3 regions of the Streptomyces liliifuscus genome follow, and region 1 is predicted to be linked to each of the others. Evidence: riboswitches for the same ligand, from Rfam matches in the RefSeq annotation. Region 1 holds a riboswitch; each other region holds the start of a gene.
What was found. Region 1 has a riboswitch for S-adenosylmethionine ahead of thrC (threonine synthase). Riboswitches for the same ligand answer to the same signal wherever they lie in the genome.
Positions count from the first base shown of each region.

Region 2: linked by a shared signal. The riboswitch ahead of JEQ17_RS08090 (glutathione S-transferase C-terminal domain-containing protein) and the one ahead of thrC (threonine synthase) in region 1 are both predicted to bind S-adenosylmethionine.
Region 3: linked by a shared signal. The riboswitch ahead of JEQ17_RS33720 (aminotransferase class V-fold PLP-dependent enzyme) and the one ahead of thrC (threonine synthase) in region 1 are both predicted to bind S-adenosylmethionine.

Region 1 covers NZ_CP066831.1:5,009,135-5,019,462, forward strand. The annotation lists gene JEQ17_RS21150 (TetR/AcrR family transcriptional regulator) at 1-228, opposite strand, end outside; gene JEQ17_RS21155 (alpha/beta fold hydrolase) at 305-1,000, shown strand; gene JEQ17_RS21160 (NADH:flavin oxidoreductase) at 1,146-2,270, opposite strand; gene JEQ17_RS21165 (phospholipase D-like domain-containing protein) at 2,549-5,041, shown strand; gene groL (chaperonin GroEL) at 5,187-6,809, opposite strand; gene JEQ17_RS21175 (cold-shock protein) at 7,147-7,353, opposite strand; gene JEQ17_RS21180 (MoaD/ThiS family protein) at 7,809-8,084, opposite strand; gene thrC (threonine synthase) at 8,210-9,514, opposite strand; SAM riboswitch class I at 9,532-9,689, opposite strand; gene JEQ17_RS21190 (glucosyl-3-phosphoglycerate synthase) at 9,906-10,328, shown strand, end outside.
Region 2 covers NZ_CP066831.1:1,868,892-1,879,219, reverse strand. The annotation lists gene JEQ17_RS08095 (AfsR/SARP family transcriptional regulator) at 74-3,466, opposite strand; gene JEQ17_RS08090 (glutathione S-transferase C-terminal domain-containing protein) at 3,594-4,289, opposite strand; SAM riboswitch class IV at 4,499-4,644, opposite strand; gene JEQ17_RS50465 (putative leader peptide) at 4,915-5,037, shown strand; gene JEQ17_RS08085 (LLM class flavin-dependent oxidoreductase) at 5,113-6,375, shown strand; gene JEQ17_RS08080 (NtaA/DmoA family FMN-dependent monooxygenase) at 6,398-7,834, shown strand; gene JEQ17_RS08075 (SpoIIE family protein phosphatase) at 7,940-10,328, shown strand, end outside.
Region 3 covers NZ_CP066831.1:7,831,028-7,841,355, reverse strand. The annotation lists gene JEQ17_RS33730 (SLC13 family permease) at 1-253, shown strand, start outside; gene JEQ17_RS33725 (glycerate kinase family protein) at 300-1,484, shown strand; gene JEQ17_RS33720 (aminotransferase class V-fold PLP-dependent enzyme) at 1,544-2,935, opposite strand; SAM riboswitch class IV at 3,098-3,214, opposite strand; gene trpD (anthranilate phosphoribosyltransferase) at 3,388-4,452, opposite strand; gene qcrB (cytochrome bc1 complex cytochrome b subunit) at 4,624-6,261, opposite strand; gene qcrA (cytochrome bc1 complex Rieske iron-sulfur subunit) at 6,258-7,325, opposite strand; gene qcrC (cytochrome bc1 complex diheme cytochrome c subunit) at 7,322-8,131, opposite strand; gene ctaE (aa3-type cytochrome oxidase subunit III) at 8,197-8,817, opposite strand; gene JEQ17_RS33690 (hypothetical protein) at 9,006-9,407, shown strand; gene JEQ17_RS33685 (L,D-transpeptidase) at 9,487-10,328, opposite strand, start outside.

The DNA.
Region 1 (10,328 bases):
CACCCGCAGGAGGTCGCCGAACGTGTCGAGCTGACGTTGCCGCGCGCGCCCGAGGACGGCCCGCAGCAGGGCGTCGCGGGTGCCGAAGTGGTAGATGAGCATGCGGGCCGAGGTGCCGGTGGCGCCGGCCAGCGGTTCGAGCCGGTCGGGGAGGCCGTGCGCGAGGGCGTGATCGGCGCAGGCGTCGAGCAGCTTCTCCTTGATGTGCGGCTGCGGTCGTCTGCCCATGCCCCTACTTTTTCACGTAACAACTACTACGTCTATCGTCGCCGGGGAGGCAGTGAAGTCCGACGTGGAGGTGGCGATGAGGGTCGTGTTCGTGCACGGGGCGTGCGTGCGGGACGGGTCGTGGTGGTGGCACCGCACCGCCGAGCTGCTGCGGGAGCAGGGCGTGCCGAGCGTGGCCCCGGCACTGCCGAGCTGCGGCGAGACGGGCCCGCCCGGCGGCGCCGACGGTCCGGGCCTGCCCGAGGACGTTGCGGCGGTCCGCCGGGTGCTGCGGGCCGACGACGAGCCGACCGTCGTGGTCGCCCACAGCTACGGCGGCATCGTCACCGCGGAGGCCGCCGCGGGAATCGATTCGGTACGCCATCTGCTGCTGGTCTCCAGCTACCTGCCCGAGGTCGGGCAGAGCCTGTCGGATTTCGGGGACGGCAGCCCAGCCCCGTTCCTCGACATCGACCCCGGGGCCGGCACGTTCGGGGTCCGCCCCGAGCTGCTCGCGGACACGTTCCTCCAGGACTGCGACCCCGAGATCCGGACGCAGGCGGCGGACCACCTCGCCCGGCAGAGCGTGCAGGTGACCGGGCAGCCGGTCGGAGCGGCCGCCTGGCAGCACCTGCCCTCGACGTACCTCGTCTGCACTCAGGACCGGGGCACCCCGCCACGCCTGCAACACGAGTTCGCCCGCCGGGCCTCCAACGTCGTCGAACTCGAAACCGGCCACCACCCGTTCCTGTCCCGGCCCGCGGCGGTCCGGGACTTGCTGCTGAGCCTGTGACGGGCTTCGGATCCTCGACGCCACCGTCACCGTCGTCCATGTGCTGAAGGTCGGCCGCAGCGCGTGACCGACCCGCGCAACGCCGAGGGCGGCGCCCCGTGAGAAGGGGGCGCCGCCCTCGGCGTACAGCAGCGAGCAGTGGTGGTCAGCTCAGGGAGCCCAGTGCCGCCGCGTCGTATGCCCCCAGTTCGTCGAAGCGGCCGTCGAGGATCTTCGCGGCCCACTGCGGGTCCTGGAGGAGGGCGCGGCCGACGGCGACCATGTCGAACTCGTCGCTCTCCAGGCGGTCCAGCAGGTCGTCGATGCCCCTGGCCGGGGCGCCCTCGCCCTGGAAGCCCTTGAGGAAGTCGCCGTCGAGGCCGACCGAGCCGACGGTGATGACCGGCTTGCCCGTCAGCTTCTTCGTCCAGCCGGCCAGGTTCAGGTCCGAGCCGTCGAACTCCGGGAGCCAGTAGCGGCGGGTGGAGGCGTGGAAGGCGTCCACACCGGCCGCGGCGAGCGGGGCCAGCAGCGCCTCCAGCTCCTCCGGCGTCTCGGCGAGACGTGCTTCGTAGGCCTGCTGCTTCCACTGCGAGAAGCGGAAGACGATCGGGAAGGTGGGCGAGACGGCGGCGCGCACCGCGGCCACGATCTCCGCGGCGAACTGCGTCCGGGCGACGAGGTCACCGCCATACGCGTCCGTGCGGCGGTTCGTGCCCGACCACAGGAACTGGTCGATCAGATAGCCGTGCGCGCCGTGCAGTTCGACTCCGTCGAAGCCGATGCGCTCGGCCGCGGCAGCGGCCTCGGCGAAGGCCTGGATGACGTCGTCCAGGTCCTGCTGGGTCATGGCCCTGCCGGTGACCTCGGCGCCCTCCGTGTGGATACCGGACGGACTGACGGACGGGGCGTCCGTGAACGGCGGCTCGCCTGCCCTGCGCACACTCCCGATGTGCCACAGCTGCGGCACGATCTTCCCGCCCGCCGCGTGCACGGCCTCGGCGACCTTCGCCCACCCGGCCAGCTGCTCCTCACCGTGGAAGCGCGGGATGCTGTCGCTCTGCCCCGCCGACTCGTGGCCCACGTACGTGCCCTCGGTGACGATCAGGCCGACCCCGGCGGCGGCACGGCGTGCGTAGTACGACGCCACGTCCTCCCCCGGAACACCGCCCGGCGAGAACTGCCGGGTCATCGGCGCCATCGCGATCCGGTTCGGAACGGTCAGGCCGTTGATGGAGACGGGCCGGGAAAGGATCTCGGCCGCGCGGGAGGCGGAGGTGGCGACAGTCACGTAGGGGCTCCTCGTGGGGTGGAGTGATCGAGCGGTCGGTCAGTCGGTCAGTCGGTCAGCGGATCCATGCGTACATACGCGCATTCCCGTTGGTATGTGCACACGCATGGATCACTCCTCGCATCAACCACCCCGGTGACCAGGACATTCCTCCACCCCGCCGCCGACCCCCCGTGATCCCGGCCACACCCCCGCGCCCCGATCAAGGCCGACCTGCTGCGCGCGAGTGATCTATAAAGTGTGGTGGCCATCAACACCATTCGAACGCAAGGGAACAGATGGGTAGACAGATACGGTGGGCGGCCGCTCTCGCCGTCCCCCTCGCCCTCGGAGCCACACTGCTCGCTCCGACGACCACCGCACAGGCGGAGACGGTCGTCTCCGGGAACTACACCTCGGTCTTCAACTACCCGAGGCCCACGAGCGCCTACGACTACTCGATCAGCACCGGCGCCGGTGAACTGATCGACCTCGCGGCGCCGGACTCGACCCTCTACATGGGGATGTACTGGTTCAGCAGCGCGGCCCTGCGGGAGAAGCTCGCCGCCGCGCAGACGCGGGGTGTGACCCTGCGCATCGTCGCGGAGGGCGTGAACTCCGGCGACCTGAGCCAGCTGCCGCTGACGGGCGACTCGACCCTCACCCGGTGCAGCAACGGCTGTCTCGGCAACGGCTCGGGCGACACACGCGCGATCAACCACGACAAGTACATGGTGCTCGACGCGCTCACCGACGGCCGCAAGAACGTCGTCTGGCAGAGCTCGCAGAACCTCGCGGGCGGCCAGGACGGCGAGATCAACAACGCGGTCGTCGTGGCGAACAACGCGGCCCTCGCCACCCGGTACCGCAACCACTTCAACGACCAGGTCGAGCACGCAGGCGACAGCCTGCACACGACGTACGACCACACCACGGGCGACCCGAACTCCCCGGTCGAGGCGTACTTCTCCCCGCGCGACACGGCCTCGGACGCCACTCACTACGGCAACGCCGACATCCTCGCCTCGTTCATCGACCAGGTCGACTGCACGCACGACGGCAAGATCAGGATCGCGGCGGCCGAGCTCGACCAGCGCTCCACCCGCCCCGCCGTCTACGAGGCCCTGGAGACCAAGCGGATCGAAGGCTGCGCCATCGAGGCGAACGTCCGCGACCTCAGCGACGGCGGCGGCAACAACGGCGTCAACGAACTCGCCGGCCTCGACATCCCGGCCTACGGCAACCGCCCCGGCGGCTGCCGCTACAAGGCCACGGCGACCTCGTCCTGCAACCGCGGCACCGTGCACTCCAAGTACCTGCTGACGGAGTGGAAGAAGGACGACGGCACCCAGGTCCAGCACGTGTACACGGGCTCCCACAACTGGACCGCGGGCTCGCTGAAGACCAACGACGAGACGATCCTGCGCATCGACGACGCGGGCACCTACCAGGCGTTCGTCGCCAACTTCAACAAGGCCCGCGCCCTCGTGGTCGACATCGACGCCACGAAGTACGGCTCGACGTCCCAGCACTACTCCCGCGTCAACGTGGAAACCAAGGGCGACCAGCACTACAGCGCCGTCGCCTCCGGCGGCACCTCCGCCGTCTACACGGCGGTCGTGTACGAGCAGGGCGACCGGCACGACCCCTCGGACACCGAGCTGGGCACCGACGTGTACATCCGCATGTACAAGGACGGCGTGGCCCTGTGGGACGAGAAGCTGCTGAGCAACAGCGGGACCGGCACCACCTGGTCGCACCAGAAGCCCGACGTCGGCGTGGACGACCAGGGCAACGCGATCGTCGTCTGGGCCAAGGACGACGACGGCAACAAGTACGCCGACATCGCCGTACGCCGGATCACCCCGGCCGGCACGGTCACCACCCTGCCGCGCCCGCACGCCTCCGGTGACGGTGACCAGCTGCGGCCGACGGTCGCCGTGGCCGGTGACGGCTCCTACGGCGTCGCCTGGGAGTCCACGGCCGACGGCTCGACCCTCAACCAGGTGTACGCGAGCAGCTGGTCGCCGACCGGCGCCGCGCGCTACCAGGACGTCCAGGTCAGCACGATCAACTCCGGTGCTGCCGGGTCCAACCGCCGGCCCGACGCGGCGATCGACGACGCCGGGAACATGGTGGTCGCCTGGGAGGAGGACGCGGACGGCAACGGCGGCCTCAACATCGGGGTGGCGAAGCTGACCACCTCGGGCGGCTTCGCCGTGGCCCGCAAGGTGGCCAACTCGCTCACGGACGGGCAGCAGACCAGGCCCGCGGTGGCGTCGGCCGGTGACGGCCGGTTCGTCGTGGCGTGGACGGACGAGTACACCACCGGCACCGGCACCCTGGTCCGGGACCAGCGGATCCAGCACCGCGTCTTCTCGGCGGCCGGCGCCGCCGCGGCGGCCGACCGGCGGACCACCGAGGACGCCACCGTGGACGGCCCCTTCGTCGACGGCAAGCGGCCGATCTCCGACCAGGCCGACGCCGATGTGGCGGTCGCCGACGACGGCAGCTTCGTCGTGGCGTGGAAGGAGGCCTTCGACGCGTTCGTCGGCAACCCCGCGACCCTGCACGCCGGCCAGGACGACGTCTGGGCCCGCGGCTTCAACGCGGACGGGACCGCGACCGACCGGCTCGTTCCCACCCGGATGAACGTGGTGACCGGCGGGGGCCAGGGCGGCCCGGCCGTGGCCCTGGCCGCGAACGGCCGTCTGGCGCTGACGTACTCGGACGACTACGACGGCAACGGCCACAACGAGATGCGCCTGCGGGACGCGTTCAAGAACGCCTGATCAAGGCACCGCCGACGGAAACGCCGGCGAAAACGCCCGAGGGCGGCACCCCTGGAATGGGGTGCCGCCCTCGTTCGCGTAATGCGAAGTACTGCGTAATGCGAACTGCGATGAACTACCGAGCCTTGGCTGCTTGCGCAGGGGCTCAGAAGTCCATGTCACCGCCCGGCATGCCGCCGCCGGCGGGCGCGGACGCCTTCTCCGGCTTGTCGGCGATGACGGCCTCGGTGGTGAGGAACAGCGCGGCGATGGACGCGGCGTTCTGCAGAGCGGAGCGCGTGACCTTCGCCGGGTCGATGATGCCTTCGGCGATCATGTCGACGTACTCACCGGTCGCGGCGTTCAGGCCGTGGCCGACGGGCAGGTTGCGCACCTTCTCGACGATGACACCGCCCTCAAGGCCGCCGTTGACGGCGATCTGCTTGAGCGGGGCCTCCAGGGCGAGCTTCACGGCGTTGGCGCCGGTCGCCTCGTCACCCTCCAGGTCCAGCTTCTCGAAGACCGAGGAAGCCTGGAGCAGAGCCACGCCACCACCGGCGACGATGCCCTCCTCGACGGCCGCCTTCGCGTTGCGAACAGCGTCCTCGATGCGGTGCTTGCGCTCCTTGAGCTCGACCTCGGTGGCGGCACCGGCCTTGATGACGGCCACGCCGCCGGCCAGCTTCGCCAGGCGCTCCTGGAGCTTCTCGCGGTCGTAGTCCGAGTCGGAGTTCTCGATCTCGGCACGGATCTGGTTGACGCGACCGGCAACCTGGTCCGCCGAACCCGAGCCGTCGACGATCGTCGTCTCGTCCTTGGTGATGACGATCTTGCGAGCGCGACCGAGCAGCTCCAGGCCCGTGTTCTCGAGCTTGAGGCCGACCTCCTCGGAGATGACCTCGCCGCCCGTGAGGATGGCGATGTCGTTCAGCATCGCCTTGCGGCGGTCACCGAAGCCCGGAGCCTTGACGGCGACGGACTTGAAGGTGCCACGGATCTTGTTGACGACCAGGGTCGACAGGGCCTCGCCCTCGACGTCCTCGGCGATGATCAGCAGCGGCTTGCCCGACTGCATGACCTTCTCCAGGAGCGGGAGCAGGTCCTTGACGTTGGCGATCTTCGAGTTGGCGATCAGGATGTAGGGGTCGTCGAGGACGGCCTCCATACGCTCCATGTCGGTGGCGAAGTACGCCGAGATGTAGCCCTTGTCGAAGCGCATACCCTCGGTGAGCTCGAGCTCCAGACCGAAGGTCTGGGACTCCTCGACCGTGATGACGCCTTCCTTGCCGACCTTGTCCATCGCCTCGGCGATGAGCTCGCCGATCTGGGTGTCGGCGGCGGAGATGGAGGCCGTCGAAGCGATCTGCTCCTTGGTCTCGACATCCTTGGCCTGCTCAAGGAGGGCACCGGAGACGGCCTCGACGGCCTTCTCGATACCGCGCTTGAGAGCCATCGGGTTGGCGCCGGCCGCCACGTTGCGCAGGCCCTCGCGGACGAGTGCCTGGGCGAGGACGGTCGCGGTGGTCGTACCGTCACCGGCGACGTCGTCCGTCTTCTTGGCGACTTCCTTGACCAGCTCAGCGCCGATCTTCTCGTACGGGTCCTCGAGCTCGATCTCCTTGGCGATGGACACACCATCGTTGGTGATCGTGGGGGCGCCCCACTTCTTCTCGAGGACGACGTTGCGACCCTTGGGACCAAGGGTGACCTTGACGGCGTCGGCGAGCTGGTTCATCCCGCGCTCGAGACCGCGCCGTGCCTCCTCGTCGAACGCGATGATCTTGGCCATGTGAAGTGGTCCTCCCGGACTGGGGTGGAATCTCCAGGACCGCGCCCGCGCCCGCGACGGACGGCCTGCCGACCTCGTGGTTCCTTGCCCCACCCGGCCAGCGGGCCTCACCGACCCGGTCCTCGTTATCACTCTCACCTTCAGAGTGCTAACGCCAATGATTAGCACTCGACCCATGCGAGTGCAAGCGGCTCAGGATGATCCGCAGGTGGGAGCAGGTGGGGCGAGAGTGGAAAGAGGGGGCATGGACGGCGCGCGGGCGTGCCGAAGGGCCCGCACCCCGTGGGGTACGAGCCCTTCGGAAGAAGAACGTCGCTGCAGTAAGTCGGCGCGTGCTTCAGCCGGTCGCCAGTCGGACCATGTCCGCCTGCGGCCCCTTCTGGCCTTGCGAGATCTCAAAATCGACCCGCTGACCCTCTTCCAGGGTGCGGTAGCCGTCCATCTGAATCGCGCTGTAGTGGACGAAAACATCCGCACCACCGTCGACCGCGATGAAGCCGTACCCCTTCTCCGCGTTGAACCATTTGACGGTGCCCTGAGCCATGCCTAACTCCCCTATTACTGGCCCTTGCACAGACCCGCACTTCGCGGATCCGGGTCAGACCTCACCCCCCAACGGTTGGGGGTGTGCGCCGGAACGCGTCGACCGCGGCTGAATGTATCCGTCCAACTGCCGTCTGCAACAGGTCAATCCGACGAGAATTCCGGGCACGACCGATCGGGAATATGTGAAGAATTCACGAAGATTCAGGGCAAGTCGGGCCCCATGAATGCCATAAAAGGCTCAAAAAGGCGGGGCACTTTGGCTACTTCTTGTCGGGCTTCGGGCGGGATCTCAATGCGCCCGGCGTGCAGATCGAAGCAGGTTCCCCAACTGTACCGCGCTCAACCATACAGAATTGCCCCTTCCGCTTCTCTCACGGAGGGGGCAATTCGATGAACTCTCGGTGACGGCCGTTACCGAAGGTAATGATCAGCCCTCGGGGCGCCGCCCGGCGGTCAGCCGCCGGCGACCGCGGGAATGATCGAGACCCCGGCCCCGTCCGGCGTCGCCGTCTCAAGACCCTGCTCGAAGCGGACGTCGTCGTCGTTCACGTACACGTTGACGAACCGGCGCAGCTGCCCCTGGTCGTCCAGGACCCGGGCGGCGATCCCGGCGTGGTTCTTCTCCAGATCGGCGATGACCGCACCGAGAGTCGCCCCCTCGGCGGCAACCTCGGCCTGACCGCCCGTGTAGGTACGCAGGATGGTGGGGATACGAACGTTGACGCTCATGGGGTTGGACCTCCGTCGGAGTGGGTGGCCCCTCCAGGGGCGCGGGGAACTGCGCAGTCTTTTGCTTTCAGGGGCGCGGGGAACTGCGCGACCAGCCCCCACGGCCCGCAGCGAAGGAACAACGACTAACCGAGCCCAGCCTCACGGAAAGAGTCCAGGTTCGGCCGGATCGTCGCAGTCAGCCCCGTGTCGGAAGCAACCGCGTCCAGGGTCTTCAGACCATCACCGGTGTTGAGCACAACAGTGGTCAGACTCGGATCCAGCAGACCGTTCTCGATCAGCTTCTTCGCCACCCCCACCGTCACACCACCGGCGGTCTCCGCGAAGATCCCCTCGGTCCGCGCGAGCAACTTGATCGCGTCGACCACCTGCTCGTCGTTCACGTCCTCCACGGCCCCACCCGTACGCCGGGCGATATCGAGAACGTAAGGACCGTCCGCCGGGTTTCCGATGGCGAGCGACTTGGCGATCGTGTTCGGCTTCTGCGGCCGTACGACGTCGTGCCCGGCCTTGTACGCCACGGACACCGGCGAGCAGCCCTCGGCCTGCGCACCGAAGATCTTGTACGGCTTGTCCTCGACGAGCCCGAGCTTGATCAGCTCCTGGAGCCCCTTGTCGATCTTCGTGAGCTGCGACCCGGAGGCGATCGGGACGACGAGCTGGTCCGGCAGCTGCCAGCCGAGCTGCTCGCAGATCTCGTACGCCAGGGTCTTGGACCCCTCCGCGTAGTACGGCCGCAGGTTGACGTTGACGAAGCCCCAGCCCTCGCCGGCCGGGTCACCGATCAGCTCGGAGCAGAAGCGGTTCACGTCGTCGTAGTTGCCCTCGATGCCGACGAGCTCGCCGCCGTAGACCGCGGCCATGACGACCTTGCCCTGCTCCAGGTCGTGCGGGATGAACACGCAGGAACGGAAGCCGGCGCGCGCGGCGGCGGCGCCCACCGCACCGGCGAGGTTGCCGGTGGAGGAGCAGGAGAGGGTGGTGAAGCCGAAGGCACGCGCGGCCTCAAGCGCCTGGGCGACGACCCGGTCCTTGAAGGAGTGCGTCGGGTTGCCCGAGTCGTCCTTCACGAAGAGCTTGCCGGCCTCGACACCCAGCTCGCGCGCCAGGTTGTCGGCCTGGACGAGCTTGGTCCAGCCGGGGTTGATGTTGGGCTTGTCGGCCACGTCCGCGGGGACGGGCAGCAGTGGCGCGTAGCGCCAGATGTTCGCGGGGCCCGCTTCGATCCGCTTGCGGAGCTCCTCGGTGTCGTAGGCCGAGAAGTCGTACGCGATCTCCAGCGGGCCGAAACACTCCTCGCAGGCGAAGACCGGACCGAGCGGGACGCGGTGGCCGCATTCGCGGCAGGAAAGCGCGGCGGCCGGGCCGAGGTCGACGGAGTTCGCGGCGGGGGTGGAGTTCGTGGTGCTTGCAACTGTCTGCGCAGCCATGGAGGCGAGGCCCTTTCTCCTCATCTTCCTCACGACGCACTTCGCCGTGAGACGGATTTGGCACCTTCCCTAGCCGGGAGCCTCGCTGCGCTGATCGACGATGATCAGGACGAGACCGGCTGGAGGGTTGCCGGGGCTTCAACGGGCCGTATCCCTCTGCCCCTCTGGATGAGCGGTATTCAGTTGTGGTTTTGGTCGTGCTTCTGGTCGTGCTTTTGGTTGTACACGCAACGACCCCCGACATGCGATGGTCATCAGCGTTGTTCAAGACTGTAACCGAAGGCCTGGATGGTGGAGAGAGCCGTCCGAACCGCGAGATGACAGTGACGCAACCCACACTGCAGGCCGCGGCGGGCACACGCATCCCAATGAACGCAAGGGAGAGCCGCACGTGCTGGAAGACGTCGAGCGCTGGCTGAGCACGCGCTCCTGGTCCGTCGAGGACCGCCCGCTCAAGCAACTCATCGCCGCGAAGCGTGCCACCGGCTCCACGGTGAGTGTCGTACTGCCCGCGCTCAACGAGGAGGAGACCGTCGGCGAGATCGTCGCGATCATCCGCCGTGAGCTGATGACCAGGAAGGTGCCGCTCGTCGACGAGATCGTGGTGATCGACTCGGGTTCGACGGACCGTACCTCCGAGGTCGCCGCCGAGGCGGGTGCTCGTGTCGTGCACCGGGACGAGATCCTGCCCCGGCTGCCGGCCGTCCCCGGCAAGGGCGAGGTGCTGTGGCGCTCGCTCCTCGTCACCCGCGGGGACATCGTGGCCTTCGTCGACGCGGACCTGAAGGAGTTCTCGGCGGACTTCGTCTCCGGG
Region 2 (10,328 bases), 3.1 Mb from region 1:
ATGGGGCAGGACTGGACATCCACTGGACGGTGGTTGAACGGCGGATCGGCCGAACGGCGGGGGCTCCGCGGGCTCACGGCCCCGAAGTGGTCGACGACGCGGTGGCCGCCACCCACGGGCCCAGGGCCCGGCGGGCGCGCTCGACGCCCGCGTGCGCCCGTGCCAGCTGGTCGTGCTCACCGGTGACGGCCGCGACCGTCGCCGCGGTGGAGTGATGGTCGAGCGCCTCGTCGTGCCGGCCACTGCCGTGCAGCGCCTCGGCGAGGCCGTTGAGCGCCGATGCCTCGCCGTAGCCCTCCCCGTTCTCACGGAACAGTTCGAGGGCACGCCGCTGACAGGTGACGGCGGCCTCGAACTCGCCCTGCCCCAGCCGGATGTCGCCGAGACCGGACAGCGCGTACGCCTCGCCGCCGTGGTGCCCCAACTGCCGGAAGAGCGCGAGGGCCTGCTCCTGGCACTCGGCCGCGGCCTCCGAACTGCCCAACCGCAGAAGGGCGTTGCCGAGATGGGAGAGGGTGCGGGCGCGGCCGATCCGGTCACCGGTCAGATCGTGCAGGGCGAGGGCCTGCCGTTGGTGGTCGGCCGCCTGTTCGTACTCGCCGAGCCGAAGACAGACATTGCCGAGGTTCGTGAGCGTGCGCGCCTGGCCCACCTGGTCGCCGGTCTCCCGGTAGAGGGCGAGGGCCTGTTGATGGTCGTGCGCGGCGTCGCGGAGGCTGCCCAGCCGCCAGTGGACGTTGCCGAGGTTGGACAGGGTTCTGGCGCGCCCCGCCAAGTCGCCCGTCCGATGGTGCAGTTCGAGGGCCCGTACGAGGTGGTCCTCGGCCGATCCCGCGTCGGCGAGCCGCCAGTGCACGACCCCCAGGTTGGTCAGCGCGTGGGCCTGCCCGCCCAGGTCACCGATCGTCTCGGCGGCCCGCAGGGCGTGGCGGTGGATCTCCAGCGCCTCGGTGTGGTGACCGGAGTCGAGGTGGCGGAACAGCAGGGCGGCCAGACGGACGGCGTGGCGGGGACTGCCGCGGTCCGCGGCCACCGCGCAGACGGCGGCCAGCGTCGGCCGCTCGGCGTCCAGCCACGCCCGTGCCGCCGCCGCGTTGCCGACGACGGACGAGACATGGACGGAGGGTGCGACAGCGGGCCTGTGGTGCCGCTCGGCCGGGTAGAGCGTGTCCATGGCCGCCGCGGCCGTGCTCAGGTAGTGGTCGAAGAGACGGACCAGCGCGGCCTGCCGATCGGCCTCGGAGTCATGCGTACGGGTCAGGCGGAACGCGTAGGCGCGCAGCAGGTCGTGTGTGCCGAACCGGCCCGGCCGGACGGGCTGAAGGAGGTGGGCACGGGCCAGCAACGCCAGGGTCCCGGCGGCGTGGGCGGGGCCTTCACCGGCGTCCGCGGGCTCGTCGCCCGGTACGGCGTCCGACGGGCGGGCCGGTGTCAGGCCCGGCAGGGGCTCCGGCGTGTGGCGTGGCACGCTGCCCGGCACCTGGCCCGACCGGGTGCCCGGCACGTGCCCGGGTCTCTCGTCCCGCGTGGCGCCCGGCGCATGGGGCGGCCCCTCGCCCGGAGCCTGGGTCGGCTCCTCGCCCGGCACACGGGTCGGTGCCTGGCCAGGCCCATGGACCGGTGCTTCGCCCGGCGCACGGATCGGTGCTTCCCCCAGCGCATGGACCGGTGCTTCGTCCGGCGCTTCGCCGGTCAGCGCCGCGACCGCGTGCGCGTCCGCCTCCGGTCCCGGGTGCAGGCTCAGCAGGCGGAAGGTGCGGGCGGCCGGGGCGGGGAGCCGCTCGTAGGACCAGGAGAACACCGCCTCCAGCGCCGCACGCCGGTCGCCGCCCGCGTCCAGGAGATCGAGCCGCCGCTGCTGGTCGGCCAGCTCCGCCACCAGGTCCGCCAGCCGCGACGACGGGTGGGCGACGGCGAGTTCGGCCGCGACCCGGAGCGCCAGCGGGAGGCGTGCGCACTGTTCGGCCAGGGCGGCGGCCGGGCCCGGCTCGGTGTCGACACGCTCACCGACGAGCCTGCGCAGCAGGGCGATCGCGTCGGGCGGCGGGAGCGGGCCCAGACCGATGCGGCGGGCGCCGTGCAGGGCCACCAGTCCGGCGAGGCTGTCCCGGCTGGTGACCACGACCGAACAGGCCGGCGAGCCGGGAAGCAGCGGGCGGACCTGCTCCTCGGACAGGGCGTTGTCCAGGACCACCAGCATTCGCCGGTCGGCCAGTTCGGTCCGGAACCGGCTCGCGCGGTCGTCGACGTCGAGTGGGATCGCGTCACCGGGCACCCCGAGGACGCTGAGGAATCGAGTGAGGGCGTCGCCGGGAGGCATGGGGCGCTCGGGGTCGTAGCCACGCAGATTGACGTAGAGCTGGCCGTCGGGGAACCGGTGCCGTGTGCGGTGCGCCCAGTGCACGGCCAGTGCGGTCTTCCCCACCCCGGCAGTGCCGGAGACGACCGAGACGGCCCCGGCCGTCGGGCTGTCCGCCGCAGCGGCCAACAACCGGTCCAGTGCGGACAGTTCGGAATCACGGCCAGCGAAGTCGGGTACGTCCGCCGGGAGTTGTGCGGGTAATCGGTGCGCCGAAGGTGGGTACGGGGGTACGTGGGCGGGCACCTGCGCGGCCAACTCGGCGGCGCCTGCCGTGCCATGGCCGCTGACGGGAGCGTGCCCGGTGCCGGTGCCGGTGCCGGTGCCGTCGGCGGGAGTGGAAGGCCGGGCGCGGCGGCGCAGCAGGGCGGCATACGCCTCGGCCAGTGCGGGGCCGGGGTCGACGCCGAGTTCGTCGGCCAGCCGACGGCGGCTCCGCCGGTAGACGGCGACCGCCTGGTCGCGCCGCCCGACGGCCTCGTACGCCCGGATGAGCCGGGCCTGGGCGTCCTCGTCCAGCGGCTGCGCGACCGCGGTCTCCTCGAGTACGGGCAGTGCGTCGGCGCTCCTGCCCGCCGCGATCATGGCCTCGCCGTACTGGGCGACCGCACCACGACGTTCCTCCGCCAGCGCGACGACCACCGGGTGCGCGGAGAGGAAGGGCAGGTCCGCGAGGGGTGGTTGCTGCCACAGCCCGAGCGCCTCGGTCAGCAGCGCGGCGGCCCGCTCCTGGCCGCCGCCCCGCCCGTCCCGTCGTACGGTCACCGCCCCGGCGACCAGGTCCCTGAAGTGCAGCAGGTCGATGGCGTCGTACGGGACGCGCAGCGCGTAGCCGTCGCCGAGCCGGGGGAGCACCGCGCTGCGGGCGCGTGGCGGCCGGTCCGGTTCCAGCAGGTGGCGCAGGTGCTTGATGTGGGTCTGGACGACGTTCGAAGCGGTCGCCGGCGGGCGCTCGCCCCACAGCGCGTCCGCGAGTCCGAAGAACGGCAGTTGCTGTCCGCGGGACACGGCGAGCAGGGCGAGCACCGCGCGGCGCTGTGGTGAACCGAGGTCGAGGCGGATGCCGTCCCGCCAGGCGCAGACCGGCCCGAGTACCTGAATGCGCATGCGTCCCCCACCCGCCGTTTTACAACTCCCTCACTATTCCCTTTCTCTATCTCCCTCATCGGCATATCCGGAAGGGGTATTCCGGCCCACTGCCGCGCAGTTGTCACACCTGGCCGTGTGCCTGCGCTCAGCGTTCGTCGACGCAGAGGTCCGGGTGATCGCCGAGGCGTCGTACGTACTCCTCGATGTGGCGGTACGCGGCGAGGGCGCCGGCCGCGTCGAAGTGGTCGAGGTGGGTGAGCGTCACCCAGAGGTCCCGGTCCGCGGTGCCGAGCTCGTCGCCCAACACATAGGGGTGGCGCGCGAGTTGCCGGTCGAGCCGGTCCAGTGCGGACTCGCATGCCCCGTCGGCGACCAGGCCGGCGAGGTCGCGGAGGATGTCGGGCGCGTGGTTGCTGACGACGCGTCCGCTCCAGCGGTCGCACAGCGCGGGCGCGGTGAGCGGACCGTCGTAGTGGTGCCAGGTCGCCTCGTAGGAGCCGCGCAGCGATGCGAAGGCCTCGGGCGTCTCGGCGGGGAGCTTCAGAAGGGTGGTGGTGAGCGAGCCCTTGAGGCCGAGCAGGTCGAGGACGACCGCCACGCGCCCCGAGTAGGGACAGGCCTCGGACAGATACAGCTGATAGCGGTGCGGCGCCGGGTAGAAACCGCCCGCGAGACCGACGCCGATACGGCCGCGGAAGCGGTGCGGACGGGCGGCCGGACCGGGGACGGACGTGCCGCCGACGGCCGTGCCACGGCCGGTCGAGTGGGCGGCGGCCGCACGGGAGGCCGCCGACGTGAAGGTGTCAGTGCTGCTGGAACCGCGGGAAACTGTCTCGGGCATGACTCTCCAGGGGGAACGCGGAGGCCCTGGCCGCCTCGTGGGCGCCAGTGGCGGAACGGAGTGACTGCGCGGCCGTACAGGTCCGGATCGGTCGGACGTGTAGCGGATCAGTAAGCGCTGGAGACACGCGACAAATCGATGTGCAGGCGCCTCGTCAAGCCGTTCCTGAACATTCCCACCGGTCCTGCCGTCGGGGCTCGCGAGACGCGAGACCACGCTTGCCCCGCCGCTCCGGCGGAACCCGGTCGTCACCCGGGGCACCCCGTCGCGGTGGAAGGGTTGCCTGCCAGCGGGCCGGGGCCGATGACCGCACGAACGGGGATTCCCCGCACGACGGGCGCTGGCAATCGTGACCGTCTCCGTCAGTGTTGATGCGCTCAGCGTGACCGTCAAGACGGCGTCTCAACAGCTGGGCATCCGGCCGCCGGAGCCGCCGGACCGGGTTCGCACCTCGTGATGACTCGTGATGAGGGTCCCGCCAACAAAGCTCTCCCCATGGCAGGAAGAAAAGGCACAGCCGTACTGTTGTGCCCGTTGACGACGAGGCGGTGCCCGATCGAGGGCCCGCGAACGCGAGGTCGGCCGGACGCCCGTCCGCCGGGCCGGAAGGGCGGAGGTGACGCAGGTGCGAGCGCGAACCGTGTCCCGCCGCGGCGTCCCGAAGGCCGCCCCGCTCCATCGCGTACGCCTCTACTCCCGGCCGCACATCGACCTGCTGCGCGTTGCCGGCGCGCTCTGTTGCTCCTGACCTGTATCCCACGCGGCCGCGCCCTCCGGTGAGGGCCGGCTTTCTCGTACGGTCGATCAGGAAGGCACACCTCTCGTGTCCTCAGCACCTTCTGTCCTGCCCTCTTCAGCGCATCTGCACCTCGCCGTGGCGCTCGACGGCGCCGGCTGGCACCCCGCCGCCTGGCGCGAACCGGTGGCCCGGCCCCGGGAACTGTTCACCGCCGAGTACTGGGCCGACCTCGTCGCCGAGGCCGAGCGCGGGCTTCTGGACTTCGTCACCTTCGAGGACGGCCTCGGCCTTCAGTCCTCGCACTTCATCGAGCCGGACGGGCGGACCGACCAGGTCCGCGGCCGGCTCGACGCCGTTCTCGTCGCCGCCCGTATCGCCCCGCTGACCCGCCACATAGGTCTGGTGCCGACCGTGGTGTCCACGCACACGGAGCCGTTCCATATCTCCAAGGCCATCGCCACCCTCGACTATGTGAGCTCCGGCCGGGCGGGCCTGCGGGTGCAGTTGACGGCACGACAGAACGAGGCGGCGCACTTCGGCCGCCGTACGCTGCCCCGTCTTGACGCCTACGACAGCCCGGCCACGCAGGACGTGGTGACCGAACTCTTCGACGAGACGGCCGACTACGTCGAGGTCGTACGCAGACTCTGGGACAGCTGGGAGGACGACGCGGAGATCCGGGACGTGGCCACCGGCCGCTTCGTCGACCGCGACAAGCTCCACTACATCGACTTCGAGGGCCCGCACTTCAGCGTCAAGGGCCCCTCCATCACTCCGCGTCCGCCCCAGGGCCAGCCCGTGGTCAGCGCCCTCGCGCACCAGAGCGTCCCGTACCGGCTGGTGGCCCGCGCCGCCGACATCGGCTACGTCACCCCGCACGACACCGACCAGGCCCGCGCGATCGTCGCCGAGATCCGCGCCGAACAGGCTCTCGCCGGTCGTGCCGACCAACCCCTGCACGTCTTCGGCGACTTGGTGGTCTTCCTCGACGACGATCCGGCCGCAGCGGCCGCCCGCAGGGACCGTCTCGACGCCCTCGCGGGTCAGCCGTTCACCAGCGACGCCCGCGTCTTCACCGGCACACCGGACCAACTCGCGGATTTGCTCCAGGAGTTGTGGTCTGCCGGGCTGAGTGGATTCCGACTGCGGCCCGCCGTCCTCGGCCACGATCTGCCGGCCATCACCCAGGGGCTGGTCCCCGAGCTGCAGCGCCGGGGTGCCTTCCGCCGCGCCTACGAGGCCGACACCCTGCGCGGACTGCTCGGGCTCGCCCGCCCGGCCAACCGCTACGCCGCCAAAGCCGTTGCCGACGTCGACGCCAACGCCGCTGCCAACGCCACCGCCTGAGCCGGACGGAGACCGCAGGACCATGAGCAAGCCCCTGAAGCAGATCCACCTGGCCGCCCACTTCCCCGGCGTCAACAACACCACCGTCTGGAGCGACCCGGAGGCCGGCAGCCACATCGAGTTCAGCTCCTTCGCGCACTTCGCGCGGACCGCCGAACGCGCCAAGTTCGACTTCCTGTTCCTCGCCGAAGGGCTGCGACTGCGCGAACAGGGCGGAAAGATCTACGACTTGGACGTCGTCGGCCGCCCCGACACCTTCACCGTCCTCTCCGCGCTCGCCGCCGTCACCCAGCACCTCGGTCTGACCGGCACCATCAACTCGACCTTCAACGAGCCCTATGAAGTGGCCCGCCAGTTCGCCAGTCTCGACCACCTCTCGGACGGGCGCGCCGCCTGGAACGTCGTCACGTCCTGGGACGCCTTCACCGGCGAGAACTTCCGCCGCGGCGGCTTCCTCCCGCAGCAGGAGCGCTACTCACGGGCCAAGGAGTTCCTGGCCACCGCGAACGAACTCTTCGACTCCTGGCACGGTGACGAGATCATCGCCGACCAGGACACCGGCACCTTCCTGCGCGACGCGAAGGCCGGCGCCTTCGTCCACCAGGGCCAACACTTCGACATCGAGGGGCAGTTCAACGTCCCTCGGTCCCCGCAGGGCCGTCCGGTGATCTTCCAGGCCGGCGACTCCGAGGAGGGCCGCGAGTTCGCCGCCGCCGGCGCCGACGCGATCTTCAGCCGGTACGCCACCCTCAAGGACGGCCAGGCGTTCTACACGGACGTCAAGGGACGCCTGGCCCGCTACGGGCGTACGCCCGACCAACTGCTGATCCTGCCCGCCGCGACCTTCGTCCTGGGGGACACCGACGCCGAGGCGGAGGAACTGGCTCGCGAGGTGCGCCGGCAGCAGGTCAGCGGGGCGACCGCCATCAAGCACCTGGAGTTCGTCTGGAACCGCGACCTGTCCGCGTACGACCCCGACGGGCCGCTGCCCGACATCGACCCCGACCTCGGCGAACACACCGTCGCGCGCGGCCGGGCCCAGGTCCGGATGTACCGCGACCCGCTGGCCACCGCCCGCGAGTGGCGGGAGCGCGCGGCCGCCAACAACTGGTCCATCCGCGATCTGGTCATCGAGACCGGCAATCGCCAGGCCTTCGTCGGCTCCCCGGCCACGGTCGCGGCCACCATCGACGACTTCGTCCAGGCCGACGCGAGCGACGGTTTCATCCTCGTCCCGCACATCACCCCCGGCGGCCTCGACGCCTTCGCCGACACGGTGGTCCCGCTGCTGCAGGAGCGCGGAGTGTTCCGTACGGAGTACGAGGGCACGACCCTGCGCGACCACCTGGGCCTGGCCCATCCCGATTCCCGTACGAATGCCCGTACGAATCCCCGTGCCGATGCAGGTTCCGATGCCTCCGCCGACTTCGGTGAGCGGGGTGAGCGGGTGGCTTCGTGACGGTCCCGGCGGTCACCCCGATCGCGTGAGCGCGAGACCACGGAGAGGGGTCGAAACCGGTCATCTGGCTTGATGCGGATGCCGAAGGGGACCATTCTTGTACACATGGTGACATTGCCGCGCGACGGAGGACCGGCGGCCACGGCCGGTGACGCCATGGCGGTGGTCGACGCGAGCGGCAATGTCACGGGCTGGAGCGAGGGCGCGCGGCGGCTGACGGGGCACACGGCCGAGGACGTGACCGGGCGGCCGGCGTCGGAGCTGGTGGCGGGGGACCCCGCGGCGGCCCGGCACGCTCTGCTGACACACGGCGACGCCGTGGTGTCCGTACGCCACAAGGACGGGCGGCGGCTGGAACTGGCGCTGCGGATGTGCCCGCTGCGGGGCGGGAAGGACCGGGGGCCGGGGTTCGTCGTCACCGCGACCCCGGACCCGGGCGAGCGGGACTCGGGCGAGCGGGCCCTGGGTGAGCTGGCCTTCAAGCAGGCGTCGATGTCCATGTCGATCTTCGACACCGGACAGCACTACCTGCGGATGAACGACTTCGCGTGCCAGGTCATGGGGCAGCCCGAGGACGCGTTCCAGCACCGGTACTTCCCCGACACCGTGGAGAACGCCGAGCACAGCCGTGGCTTCCTGCGCCATCTGGAGATCGTCGTCGAGACCGGGCAGCCGGTCCACTACGAGAGCTGGACCCGCTCACCGTCCGGCCGGCGCATGCACGCCTGGAGCTTCGAGATGTGGCCGGTGCGGGACCAGGCCGGAGAGCTGCTGGGCACCGCGCTGGCAGGGTTCGACAGCAGCGAGCAGTACTGGGCGCGACAGCGGCTGGCCCTGCTGAACGAGGCCGCCGGCTCCATCGGCACCAAGCTCGACGTGATCCAGACCGCCCGTGAACTCGCCGAACTGGCCGTGCCCCGGCTCGCCGACTTCGCCAGCGTCGACCTGCTGGACTCGGTGCTCCAGGGCGAGGAACCCGAGACGGGGCCGGTGGAGGGAGGTGTGGAGCTGCGCCGGGTCGCCCACCACTCCGATACGCCCGGTGTGCCGGAGGCGGCCATCGACCTGGGTTCCGCCGACGTCTACCCGGCCTTCTCCCCGCCCGCCCGCGCCCTGGCCACCGGCGAGCCGGTGCTCACCCGGACCGGCGACAGCGGCCTCGACACCTGGTTCGCCGAGCACGGTGCCCGCTCCGCCAAGCTGCGCGAGGGCGAGGACCAGGAGCTGTCGCTGATGGCCGTACCGCTGGTGGCACGCGGAACGACACTGGGCGTGGCCGTCTTCGTACGGATCCTCACTCCCGAGCATCCCGACGCCTTCGACCTGGACGATGTGTCGCTCGCGGAGGAACTGTCCAGCCGGGCGGCAGTCTGCGTCGACAACGCCCGCCGCTACACCCGGGAGCGCACCACCGCGCTGGCCCTGCAGCGCAGCCTGCTGCCCCAGATGATGGCGGTGCAGGCCGCCGTCGAGTTCGCCTCCCGTTACCTTCCGGCGCTGTCGCAGGCGGGGGTGGGCGGCGACTGGTTCGACGTCATCCCGCTGTCCGGGACCAGAGTGGCGCTGGTCGTCGGGGACGTCGTCGGACACGGCCTCCACGCCTCCGTGACCATGGGCCGGCTCCGTACGGCGGTCTGGACCCTCGCAGATGTCGACCTGCCGCCCGACGAGCTGCTCACACACTTGGACGACCTGGTCGGACACCTCGCGGCCGACGAGAGCGCGATGACCGGCGAGATCGGCGCCACCTGCCTGTACGCGGTCTACGACCCGGTGTCCCGCCACTGCACCGTCGCCTCCGCCGGCCACCCGCCGCCCGTCGTGCTGTTCCCGGACGGGACGGTGAAGGTCGTCGAGGTCGCCGCGGGACCGATGCTCGGCGTCGGCGGGCTCCCGTTCGAGGCCACCGAGCTGGACGTGCCCGAAGGCGCCGTACTCGCCCTCTACACGGACGGTCTGGTCGAGGCCCGCGATGTCGACGTGGACGCGGGCACCGCCGCCCTCTGCACCGCCCTGGCCGCCCCGGCCCGGAACCTGGAGGACACCTGCGACAACGTCCTCAAGGCCCTGCTCCCGCAGCGCCCCGCCGACGACGTGGCGCTGCTCCTGGCCCGTACCCGCGCCCTGGACGCCGACCAGGTGGCCGTCTGGGACCTGGAGTCCGATCCGGCGCTGGTCGCCACGGCCCGGCAGTACGCCACCGAGCAGCTGACCCGCTGGGGGCTCGACGAGGCCGCCTTCGTCACCGAACTCGTCGTGAGCGAACTGGTCACGAACGCCATCCGCTACGGCGGCTCACCGATCCAGCTCAGACTCATCCGCGACCGCACGCTCATCTGTGAGGTCTCCGACGCCAGCAGCACCTCACCGCATCTGCGCCGGGCCCGCACCTTCGACGAGGGCGGCCGGGGCCTGCTGCTCGTCGCACAGCTCACCGACCGCTGGGGCACCAGGCCGAGCGGCACGGGAAAGACGATCTGGGCCGAGCAGGCAC
Region 3 (10,328 bases), 2.8 Mb from region 1:
GGCGGCGGTGGGCGCGGGGGTCAACCCGGTCGCGGCAGCGCTGGCGTCCACCGCCGCCGCGGGCTTCTGCCACACGCTCCCGGCCTCGGCCAAGCCGGTCACGCTCTTCGCCGAGATACCCGGCACACCGACGTACACCCCGCGCGACCTGCTGCGCCTGTCCGCGGTCCTGGCCCCGCTGACGGCCGCGCTCGTCCTGCTCTTCGCCCTCACCGTGTGGCCGCTGCTCGGCGTACCGGTCCTGAAGCCCTGAAGCCGTCAAGCCGTCCTGGCCGCAAAGCCCTCAAGGAGCCCCTCTCATGCTGACCCGTTTCGCCGTCGCCCCCAGTGGCTTCAAGGAGTCCCTGTCCGCCCAGGCCGCCGCCGACGCCATCGCGGCGGGCGTACGCCGTGTCGTACCGGACGCCGAGGTCGACCTGATCCCGCTGGTGGACGGCGGCGAGGGGACGGCCCGGGCCCTCGCCTCGGCGACCGGGGGCCGGCTGGTCGCCCTGCCCGCCACCGGCCCGCTCGGCGAACCCGTGGGCACCCACTTCGCGCTGCTCGGATCCGGTGCCGGATCCGGCCTCGGCTCCGCCGACACGGCCGTCGTGGAGATGGCGGCGGTGGCCGGACTCTCCCTCGTCCCGCACGGCCTGCGTGACCCGGGCGCCACCACCACGTACGGCGTCGGCGAGCTGATCCGCGCCGCCCTGGACACGGGCGTACGCCGCATCCTCGTCGGCTGCGGCGATTCGGGCACGTCGGACGGGGGCGCCGGAGCCCTGCAGGCGCTCGGCGCCCGCCTGCTCGACGAGGACGGCTTCGAACTCCCCTACGGCGGCCGGGAGTTGACCCGCCTGCACCACATCGACCCGAAGGGCCTCGACCCCCGCCTGGCCCACACGGAACTGCTGGTCGCCTGCAACCCGTACAACGTGCTCTGCGGTGAGCGCGGCGTCGCGCGGGTCTTCGGTCCGCAGAAGGGCGCGACCCCCGCGCAGGTCGAGGAGCTGTCCGCGGGCCTGGAGAACTGGGCGTACGTCCTCACCCGGGACCTCCCGGTCACCTGCGACCTGTACGGCGGCCCGGGTACGGGTGCCTCCGGCGGCCTGGGCGCGGGGCTCGCCGCTCTCGGCGCCCGTCTCCTCCCCCGCTTCGAGGTGCTCCTCGACCATCTCGACCTGGACGCCCGCCTCGCCCGCGCCGACCTGGTCCTCACCGCGGAGGGCGCCCTGGACCACCAGACACCGCGCGGCAAGGTCCCGGCCGAGGTGGCCCGCCGCGCCAAGCTGAACGGACGCCCGGTCCTGGCCCTGGCGGGCACCCTCGGCGAGGGCGCCCACACGGTCCCGGGCGTGGACGCCTTCACCGGCATCCTGCCCGCCCCGATGGCCCTGGCCGAGGCCCTCCTACGAGCCTCCGAACTCCTCACCGACGCGACGGAGCGCGCCCTGCGGATGATCCTGCTGGGGGCGGGGCTGCCACGAGGGGCGGGGGTGTGAGCGCAGCCCCGGCGGGAACGGCGGACGCTCGGGGAGCCACCCGCCGGTCGAACCGGCGGTCACACCGCCGGGACGCAACGCCCTTCCACCGTGCGGTAGTTCCACTTCGCGCCGTCGCTCACGAGTTCCTTGACGGCACGAACGAACCGCTCGACGTGCTCGTCGGGCGTGCCCGCGCCGAAGCTCACGCGGATCGCGTTGAGGGACTTCTCGCCGGGCGCCGCCTCGGGGGCACCGCACTCGCCCTGGGTCTGCGGGTCGCTGCCGAGGAGGGTGCGGACGAGGGGGTGGGCGCAGAAGAGGCCGTCGCGGACCCCGATGCCGTACTCGGCGGACAGCGCGGCGGCGAAGTGCGAGCTGTTCCAGCCCTCGACGACGAAGGAGATGACACCGACACGGGGCGCGTCGTCGCCGAAGAGCGAGAGGACACGCACCTCGGGCACCTCGGCGAGACCGGCCCGGACGGTGTCGATGAGCTGCTGCTCCCGGGCGACCAGCGTGTCGAAGCCGGCCTCGGTGAGGGCCTTGCAGGCGGAGGCGATGGAGTAGGCGCCGATGACGTTGGGCGACCCGGCCTCGTGCCGTGCGGCGCTCTCGTGCCACTCGACGTCTACGCCGCCGTCCACCCGCCGCGAGACCTTCCTCGAGGCGCCCCCGCCCGCGAGGTACGGCTCGGCCTCGGTCAGCCAGTCGGCGCGTCCGGCGAGGACACCCGAGCCGAAGGGCGCGTACAGCTTGTGCCCGGAGAAGGCGACCCAGTCGACGTCCAACTCCCGTACGGACACGGGGTGGTGGGGCGCGAGCTGGGCGGCGTCCAGCACGATCCGGGCGCCGTGCGTGTGCGCGGCGGCGGCCAGTTCCCGTACGGGCCACAGCTCGCCGGTGACGTTCGACGCGCCCGTGACACACACCAGCGCCGGCCCGTGGGGGTCCCGCTCGGCGAGCGCCCGCTCCAGCGTGGCGACGGCCTCGCCCGGGGTGCGCGGGGCGTTGAGGTAGGTGACGCGGGCGTCCCGCCACGGGAGCAGCGACGCGTGGTGCTCGGTCTCGAAGACGAAGACCTGGCAGTCGGCGGGCAGGGCGGCGGCGAGGAGGTTGAGCGAGTCGGTGGTGGACCGGGTGAAGACGACCTGGTCGCCGTCACGGCAGTCGAGGAACTCCTCGACGGTCCTGCGGGCGTTCTCGAACAGGTCGGTGGACAGCTGGGAGAGGTACCCGGCCCCGCGGTGCACGCTCCCGTAGTACGGGGCGTACGCGGCCACGTCGTCCCACACCCGCTGCAGGGCAGGGGCGCTGGCGGCGTAGTCGAGCGCGGCGTAGGTGACCTCACCGCCGGTGACGAGCGGGACGGTGACGTCCCGTCCCAGCACGGGCAGCGACGCGGAGGTGTCGCAGCAGACGGCCTGGTCGGTGGCAGCGGCAGCGGTGGGGGCAGTGGTGGAAACAGACATGGCGAACTCCTGTGAGGCAGGCGGGAACACCACGCGAGCTGATGGAGCTCAAGCGTGGGTGAAGGTGAAAAGGGGTGTGCGGAGGCGGGGCTCTACGCCCTATCGCATTCGCTTGCTCACAGAAGGCTCCCTCGGACGACCAGGACCCCTGGTGATGCGAGGGGTCCGCGCTTGCCGTAGACCTCACTGCCTACGGCCTGGTCTTCACCCGGGGCACCCCGCCACGGACGGAGGGTTGCCGGACAGTCGGCCGGGGCCTGATGACTGTCGCTCATGACCTGCCTGCATCTTGCCACACGATCACCCGGACGCAACCCGGCCGTCCGGATACCGGGACGACGGGGAGGCGCCCCTAAAAGGGGCGCGGGGAACTGCGCGATCTTTTAGGGGCGCGGGGAACTGCGCGACCAGCCCCCGCCGGCCCGCACCCGACAAACACACGCGGCCGGCGGCTACGCGTTCGTCGCCGCCACCCATCGCTCCAGCGTCGCCTTCGCCGCCCCGGAGTCGATCGCGGCCGCGGCCTTCACCATCCCCGCCCGGAGCTGGTCCGCGAGCGGCCCGTCCCCCGGCGTCAGTGCCACCAGCGCCGCGGCCGAGTTCAGCAGCACGGCGTCCCGTACGGGCCCGGTCTCCCCGTTCAGCAGCCGCCGGGCCACATCCGCGTTGTACGAGGCGTCGGCCCCCCGCAACGCCTCCACGGGCACCAGCTCGATCCCCACGTCACGCGGATCGAACGACTCCTCGCGCACCTTTCCGTCCCGTACGACCCACACCCGGGACGTGGCGGTCGTCGTCAGCTCGTCCAGGCCGTCGTCGCCGCGGAAGACGAGCGAGGAGTTGCCGCGCTCGGCGAACACACCGGCCATGATCGGCGCCATCCGGGGATCGGCACACCCGACGGCCTGCGCCTTCACCTTCGCCGGATTGGTCAGCGGACCGAGCGCGTTGAAGACCGTACGGATCCCCAACTGCCCACGCGCGGCACCCGCGTAGCGCATCGCGGGGTGGAACTTCGCCGCGAAGCAGAAGGTGATCCCGGCCGTCTCGGCGACCTGGGCCACCCGGTGTGTCGGCAGCTCCAGATTGACCCCGAGCTTCTCCAGCACGTCGGACGCCCCGGAGGCCGAGGAGGCCGCCCGGTTGCCGTGCTTGACGACCTTGGCGCCCGTACCGGCGATGACGATCGCCGACATGGTGGAGATGTTGACGGTCTTCGCCCCGTCGCCGCCCGTACCGACGATGTCGACGGTCTCCCCCGGCACCTCGATCACGTTCGCGTGCTCGTACATCGCCCGGACGAACCCGACGATCTCCTCGACGGTCTCGCCCTTGGCCCGCAGCGCCACCACGAAGCCGGCGATCTGTGCGTCGGTCGCCTCGCCCCGCATGATCAGATCCATCGCCCAGGCGGTGTCGGCAGCGCTCAGGTCGTGTCCGTCCAGCAGGCCGTTCAGCAGGGCGGGCCAGGAACGGACCGCCGCGGTGTCGCCTCCTGCGGGGGTCACAGCGCTCATATGCCGCTCCTGGGTCGTCCGTCCCACGATGGGGACGCCTGTGGGATGTGGGATTTTTCCCGTGGCCCGTAGCTCGTACGGGACCGGGTCCACCCTATCCAGCCCCGGGGACGGCAAAGAGCCCCGTCCGGGCAATGGACGGGGCTCCTGCCGTGGCGAACAGGTAGAAGATCAGTGGTGGCCGTGGCCGCTCGTGATCTCCTTGTACTCCTCAGCGGTGGGCTTCGGGATCTGGTTGTCCTCCCCGAAGTACGCGTTGCTGAGCTTCGCCCGCAGCTTCTGCGGGCCCTTCACCTTGCGCTCGACACCGTTCTCGTCGACCGCCGGGCCGATCGCGGCCGGCTCGTACTGCTCGTGCGCCGTGAGGGTGTGCAGAGCCTCCTGGCTGAGGGGCTCGTGGACCTCGATGAACTCACCGTGCGGCAGGCGCTTGATGATGCCCGACTCGCGGCCGTGCAGCACCTTGTCCTTGTCGCGGCGCTGGAGGCCGAGACAGATCCGCTTGGTGACGACGAACGCGAGGACCGGTCCGACGAAGAACCCGATCCGGACGAACCAGGTGACCGAGTTGATCGACAGATGGAAGTGGGTCGCGACGATGTCGTTGCCACCGCCGATCAGCATGATCATGTACGCGGTCACCCAGGCCACACCGAAGGCCGTACGGGTCGGCGCGTTGCGCGGCCGGTCCAGGATGTGGTGCTCGCTCTTGTCCCCGGTGATCCAGGACTCGATGAACGGATAGAGCGCGAGGATGCCGAGGAAGAGACCGAAGAGCACCAGCGGGATGAACACACCCAGGACGAGTGTGTGACCCCAGAGGTTGATCTCCCAGCCGGGCATCGCGCGGATCAGACCCTCGGCGAAGCCCATGTACCAGTCCGGCTGGGCGCCCGTGGACACCTGGTCGGGCCGGTACGGTCCCAGCACCCAGATCGGGTTGATGGACGCGACCGCGGCCAGCATCGCGATGAAGCCGAAGACCAGGAAGAAGAAGCCTCCGGCCTTGGCCATGTAAACCGGCAGCAGCGGCATGCCGACGACGTTCTTGTTGGTCTTTCCGGGACCCGCGAACTGCGTGTGCTTGTGGTAGAAGACCAGGATCAGGTGGCCGACCACGAGCCCGAGCATGATGCCGGGCAGCAGCAGGATGTGGATCGAGTAGAACCGCGAGACGAATTCGCCGCCCGGGAACTCCCCGCCGAACAGGAAGAACGAGATGTACGTTCCGACGATCGGCGTGGCCAGGATCGCGCCCTGGGTAAAGCGGACACCCGTACCGGAGAGCAGGTCGTCCGGGAGCGAGTAGCCGGTGAACCCGGTGAACATGCCGAGGACGAACAGCAGGAAGCCGAACATCCAGTTGATCTCACGCGGCTTGCGGAACGCGCCGGTGAAGAACACGCGCATCATGTGCACGAACATGCCGGCCAGGAAGACGATGGCCGCCCAGTGGTGGATCTGCCGGATGAGCAGACCGCCGCGGACGTCGAAGCTGATGTCCAGCGTGGAGGCGAAGGCCTCCGACATCAGCTGCCCCTGCAGCGGGACGTAGCTTCCGTGGTACTCGATCTCGTTCATCGAGGGGTGGAAGAACAGCGTCAGATACACACCCGTGAGGATGATGATGATGAAGCTGTAGAGGCAGATCTCGCCCAGCATGAAGGACCAGTGGTCCGGGAAGATCTTGCGCATGTTGGCCTTGGCCAGGGAGTAGATCCCCAGCCGGCCGTCGGCCCAGTCGGCGATCTTCTCGCCGGCCGGCGCCTTCTCGCGCGAGCGCGAGTCGGTGGTGGTCGTAGTGCTCATCCGCGCTCCCAGAATGCAGGACCGACGGGCTCATCGAAGTCGCCGAGCGCCTCGAGGTAACCCTCGTCGTTCACGCCGATGCGCAGCTGCGGCAGGGCGTGACCGGCCGGGCCGAAGATAACTCGGGCACCGTCGGCGAGGTCGAAGGTGGACTGGTGGCACGGGCACAGAACGTGGTGCGTCTGCTGCTCGTACAGGGAGATCGGGCAACCGACATGGGTGCAGATCTTCGAGTACGCCACGATGCCCTCGTGGGACCACTCGAGCTCACGCTTGTCCTTGATGTTGTCCGGCTGCAGCCGGACGATCATCAGGGCCGCCTTGGCGATCTCGGTCTGGAACTCGTGGTCGTGCTCCTCCAGGCCCTCGGGCTTGGCGAAGGTGAGCGAGCCCACGGCGACGTCGGAGGGACGCAGCGGCTCGTTCGTGTTCATGTTGACGAGCTGCAGTCCCTTGCGCCACATCGTGTGCCGCAGCTTGTCCTCCGGCAGCGGACCGAGGTCGCGCAGCAGGACGATGCCGGACAGCGGGAACAGGGTCAGCGCGCCGAACATCGTGTTGCGGATCAGCTTGCGGCGACCGAGCGCGGACTCCTTGGCACCCTGCTTGAAGTCGGCCAGCACCTTGGCCTTGACCTCGGGCTCCGCCGCGATGGCGTGGCGCTCGTCGGTCATCTCCTCGTCGGACATCAGGGTGCGGGCCCAGTGGACCGCGCCCGCGCCGATGCAGAACAGCGCCAGACCGAGCGTCATGCCCAGGGCGAAGTTCAGTCCGCTGATGTGACCGAGCGGGAAGATGTAGACGATCTTGTCGGCGGGGATCGTCACGAACGCCGCGATGAAGCCGACCGTGGCCAGCATCGACAGCGTGAACAGGAGGGCGACCGTGCGCTCGGAGCGCTTGGCGGCCCGCTCGTCGATGTCCTGGATCCGGTGCTCGTGCGGCGGCAGACCGGGATCCGCGAACGGGTGCTTCTCGTCCGCGACACTCACGGCGCCGTGCGCGTGCTCGTCGTCGGCCCGCTCGGCGGGCAGGTTCTCTTCTGGGGTCTCTTGGCTACTCATGACTTCTTGGCCTTTGCGGTCCGGGCGGCGACCCACACGGCGACGGCGATCAGTCCGCCGAGACCGAAGACCCAGCCGAAGAGTCCTTCACTGACCGGCCCGAGGCCGCCCAGCTCCAGACCACCGGGGCTCTCCGAGTCGTCGCTGTTGACCGCGTCGAGGTACGCGATGATGTCCTGCTTGTTCTTCTCCGTCAGCGTGGTGTCGGGGAAGGACGGCATGTTCTGCGGGCCTGTCTGCATGGCCTCGTAGATGTGCTTCGGGTCGACATCCTCCAGCGTCGGGGCGTACTTGCCGTTCGTCAGCGCGCCGCCCTTGCCGGTGAAGTTGTGGCACTGGGCGCAGTTCGTACGGAAGAGCTCACCGCCCTTGGCGATGTCGGCGCCCTCGGGGTTGTACTGGGCCTCGGTGGGCACCGTCGGACCCGCACCCAGCGAGGCGATGAACGCCGCGAGCTGGTCGATCTCGGCCTGCGAGTAGATGACCTTCTTCTTCGGAATCTGCGCGCCGGGCTGCTGGGCCGGCATGCGGCCGGTGCCGACCTGGAAGTCGACGGCCGCGGCGCCCACACCGACGAGACTCGGACCGTCAGTGGTGCCCTGACCGCCGGTGCCGTGGCAGCTGGCGCAGCCGACGGCGTAGAGCTTCTTGCCCTCGTCGATTGCTAGGGACTGGGCGGTTGTACCGGCCTGCGCCTCGTCCGCGGGCGCGAACGCGGTATACAGCCCCCCGGTGCATGCCAGCGCGAGGAGTAGGACGACGAGCGCCGCCAGCGGATGGCGTCGTCGTGCGGAGAGCTTTTTCACGGATTACCCCGGTGTCAGGATCTTCTGCGTCGATGCTTCTGGAATGTGCTCGGGAACGGGCCCGGCTACTTGATCATGTAGATCGTGGCGAAGAGGCCGATCCAGACGACATCGACGAAGTGCCAGTAGTAGGACACGACGATGGCGGCGGTCGCCTGCTCATGCGTGAACCTGCGGGCGGCGTAGGTGCGCCCGAGGACCAGCAGGAAGGCGATGAGACCACCCGTCACGTGCAGGCCGTGGAAGCCGGTGGTCAGGTAGAACACCGAGCCGTACGGGTCGGAGGAGAGCGAGAGGCCCGCGTCCTTGACCAGTTCGGTGTACTCGAGGACCTGACCGCCGATGAAGATCGCACCCATGATGAAGGTGACGATGAACCACATCCGGAGCTTCTTCACGTCCCCGCGCTCGGCGGCGAAGACGCCGAGCTGGCAGGTGAGGGAGGAGAGCACCAGGATCGTGGTGTTCGTCGCCGAGAACGGGAAGTTGAGATGTTCCGCCATCTCCTTCCAGTGATCCGGCCCGGTCACCGATCGCAGGGTGAAGTACATCGCGAAGAGGGCCGCGAAGAACATCAGCTCGGAACTCAGCCAGATGATCGTTCCGACGCTGGTGAGGTTCGGCCGATTGACCGACGGGTGCGCGTGCCCGGTTTCTACTGTCGTTGCTGTCGCCACGACCGACATTATGTCGGTCGCTTATCTCGCCCTCACTCCCGGGGGTGCCGTTCGGAGTGTCTGTGGGGTGTGTCCAGCCCATATGGCCCATCGAAGCCCTGTCCGAACCGCTGTTGACCATGTGTTCAAGGGAGTAGCATCCGCGCATCGGACCATGTCCGTATCTGTCTCTACGACGCTGACGTCCCGGAGGAAGAATGCAGCCGACCGCAACGGTGCTGGTCTACAGCGACGACTCCAACACCCGTGAGCAGGTGCGGCTCGCCACCGGCCGGAGGCCGGCGGCGGACGTTCCTCAGGTCGAGTTCATCGAGTGCGCGACGCCTGCCGCCGTCATCAAGGAGCTGGACCGCGGTGGCATCGATGTGTGCGTGCTCGACGGCGAGGCCGTTCCCGCGGGCGGGATGGGGATCTGCCGGCAGATCAAGGACGAGATCTTCAACTGTCCGCCGGTGTTGTTGCTGATCGGGCGGCCTCAGGACGCGTGGCTGGCCACGTGGAGCCGGGCCGACGCCGCGGTGACCCTGCCGGTGGAGCCGGTGGAGTTCGCCTCTGCGCTGGCGGGGTTGCTTCGCAGCAGGCGGGCCTTGAGCGCCTGAGCACCCCGCGGGGGGTGTGGTGTGGCGACTGCGGGTCCGTTGTAGCTGGTCGCGCAGTTCCCCGCGCCCCTGACAGGGCTTACACGGACTCCGGGCGTAGCCTCAGGCGGGCCTCCGGGCCCGGGCCCTCCGGGGTGTCGGCGATCAGGGCGCTGCCTGTGCGCCATTTCTTCCAGGTGAGGTTCCAGTCGCCGAAGCCGTTGCCGAACGGGGCCATCGTGTCGCCGGACGAGTTGACGACCTGGACGATGTCTCCGGCGCGGATGTTCTCGTAGAACCACTGGGCGTTGGCGGTGCTCATGCCGGTGCAGCCGTGGCTGACGTTGGCGTAGCCCTGGGAGCCCGTGGACCAGGGGGCGGCGTGAACGTACTCGCCGCTGTTGGTGAGCCTGACCGAGTTGTGGACGATCAGGTCGTAGAAGTCCGAGGCGCCGATGCTGGCGCTGGTCATGCGAACGGTACCTTCCTTGCCCAGTACGACCTTGACGCCGTTGCGGGTGTCATAGCCCGGCTTGCCGGTGGTGACGGGGATCGACTTGATCGCCTCGCCGTTCCTGTAGACCGTCATGGAGTGCGCCGAGGCGTCCGTGACGGCCTCCACGCGGTCGCCCGTGGTCAGGGTCAGGGGCTCGGCTTTGCCGCCCCAGAGGCGCTCGGCGACCTTGATCCCGGCCAGGTTGCTGTGGGCGGTGATGGTGGCCTGGATGGGCCAGTACTCCTTGGGCCGGTAGTGCAGTTTCCTGTCGTCCACCCAGTGCCAGGCGCCCTCCACCGCGGGCCGGGAGTCGACCTTCAGTGAACGCTCCACGACGGCGCGGGCGGCCTTGTCCTTGACCGGGAGGCTGAGCTCGGCGGTGACGGGCTGACCGACGCCGTACGTGCCCTTGTCGGGCCCGAACTTCACGTCCAGCCGCTTCTTCG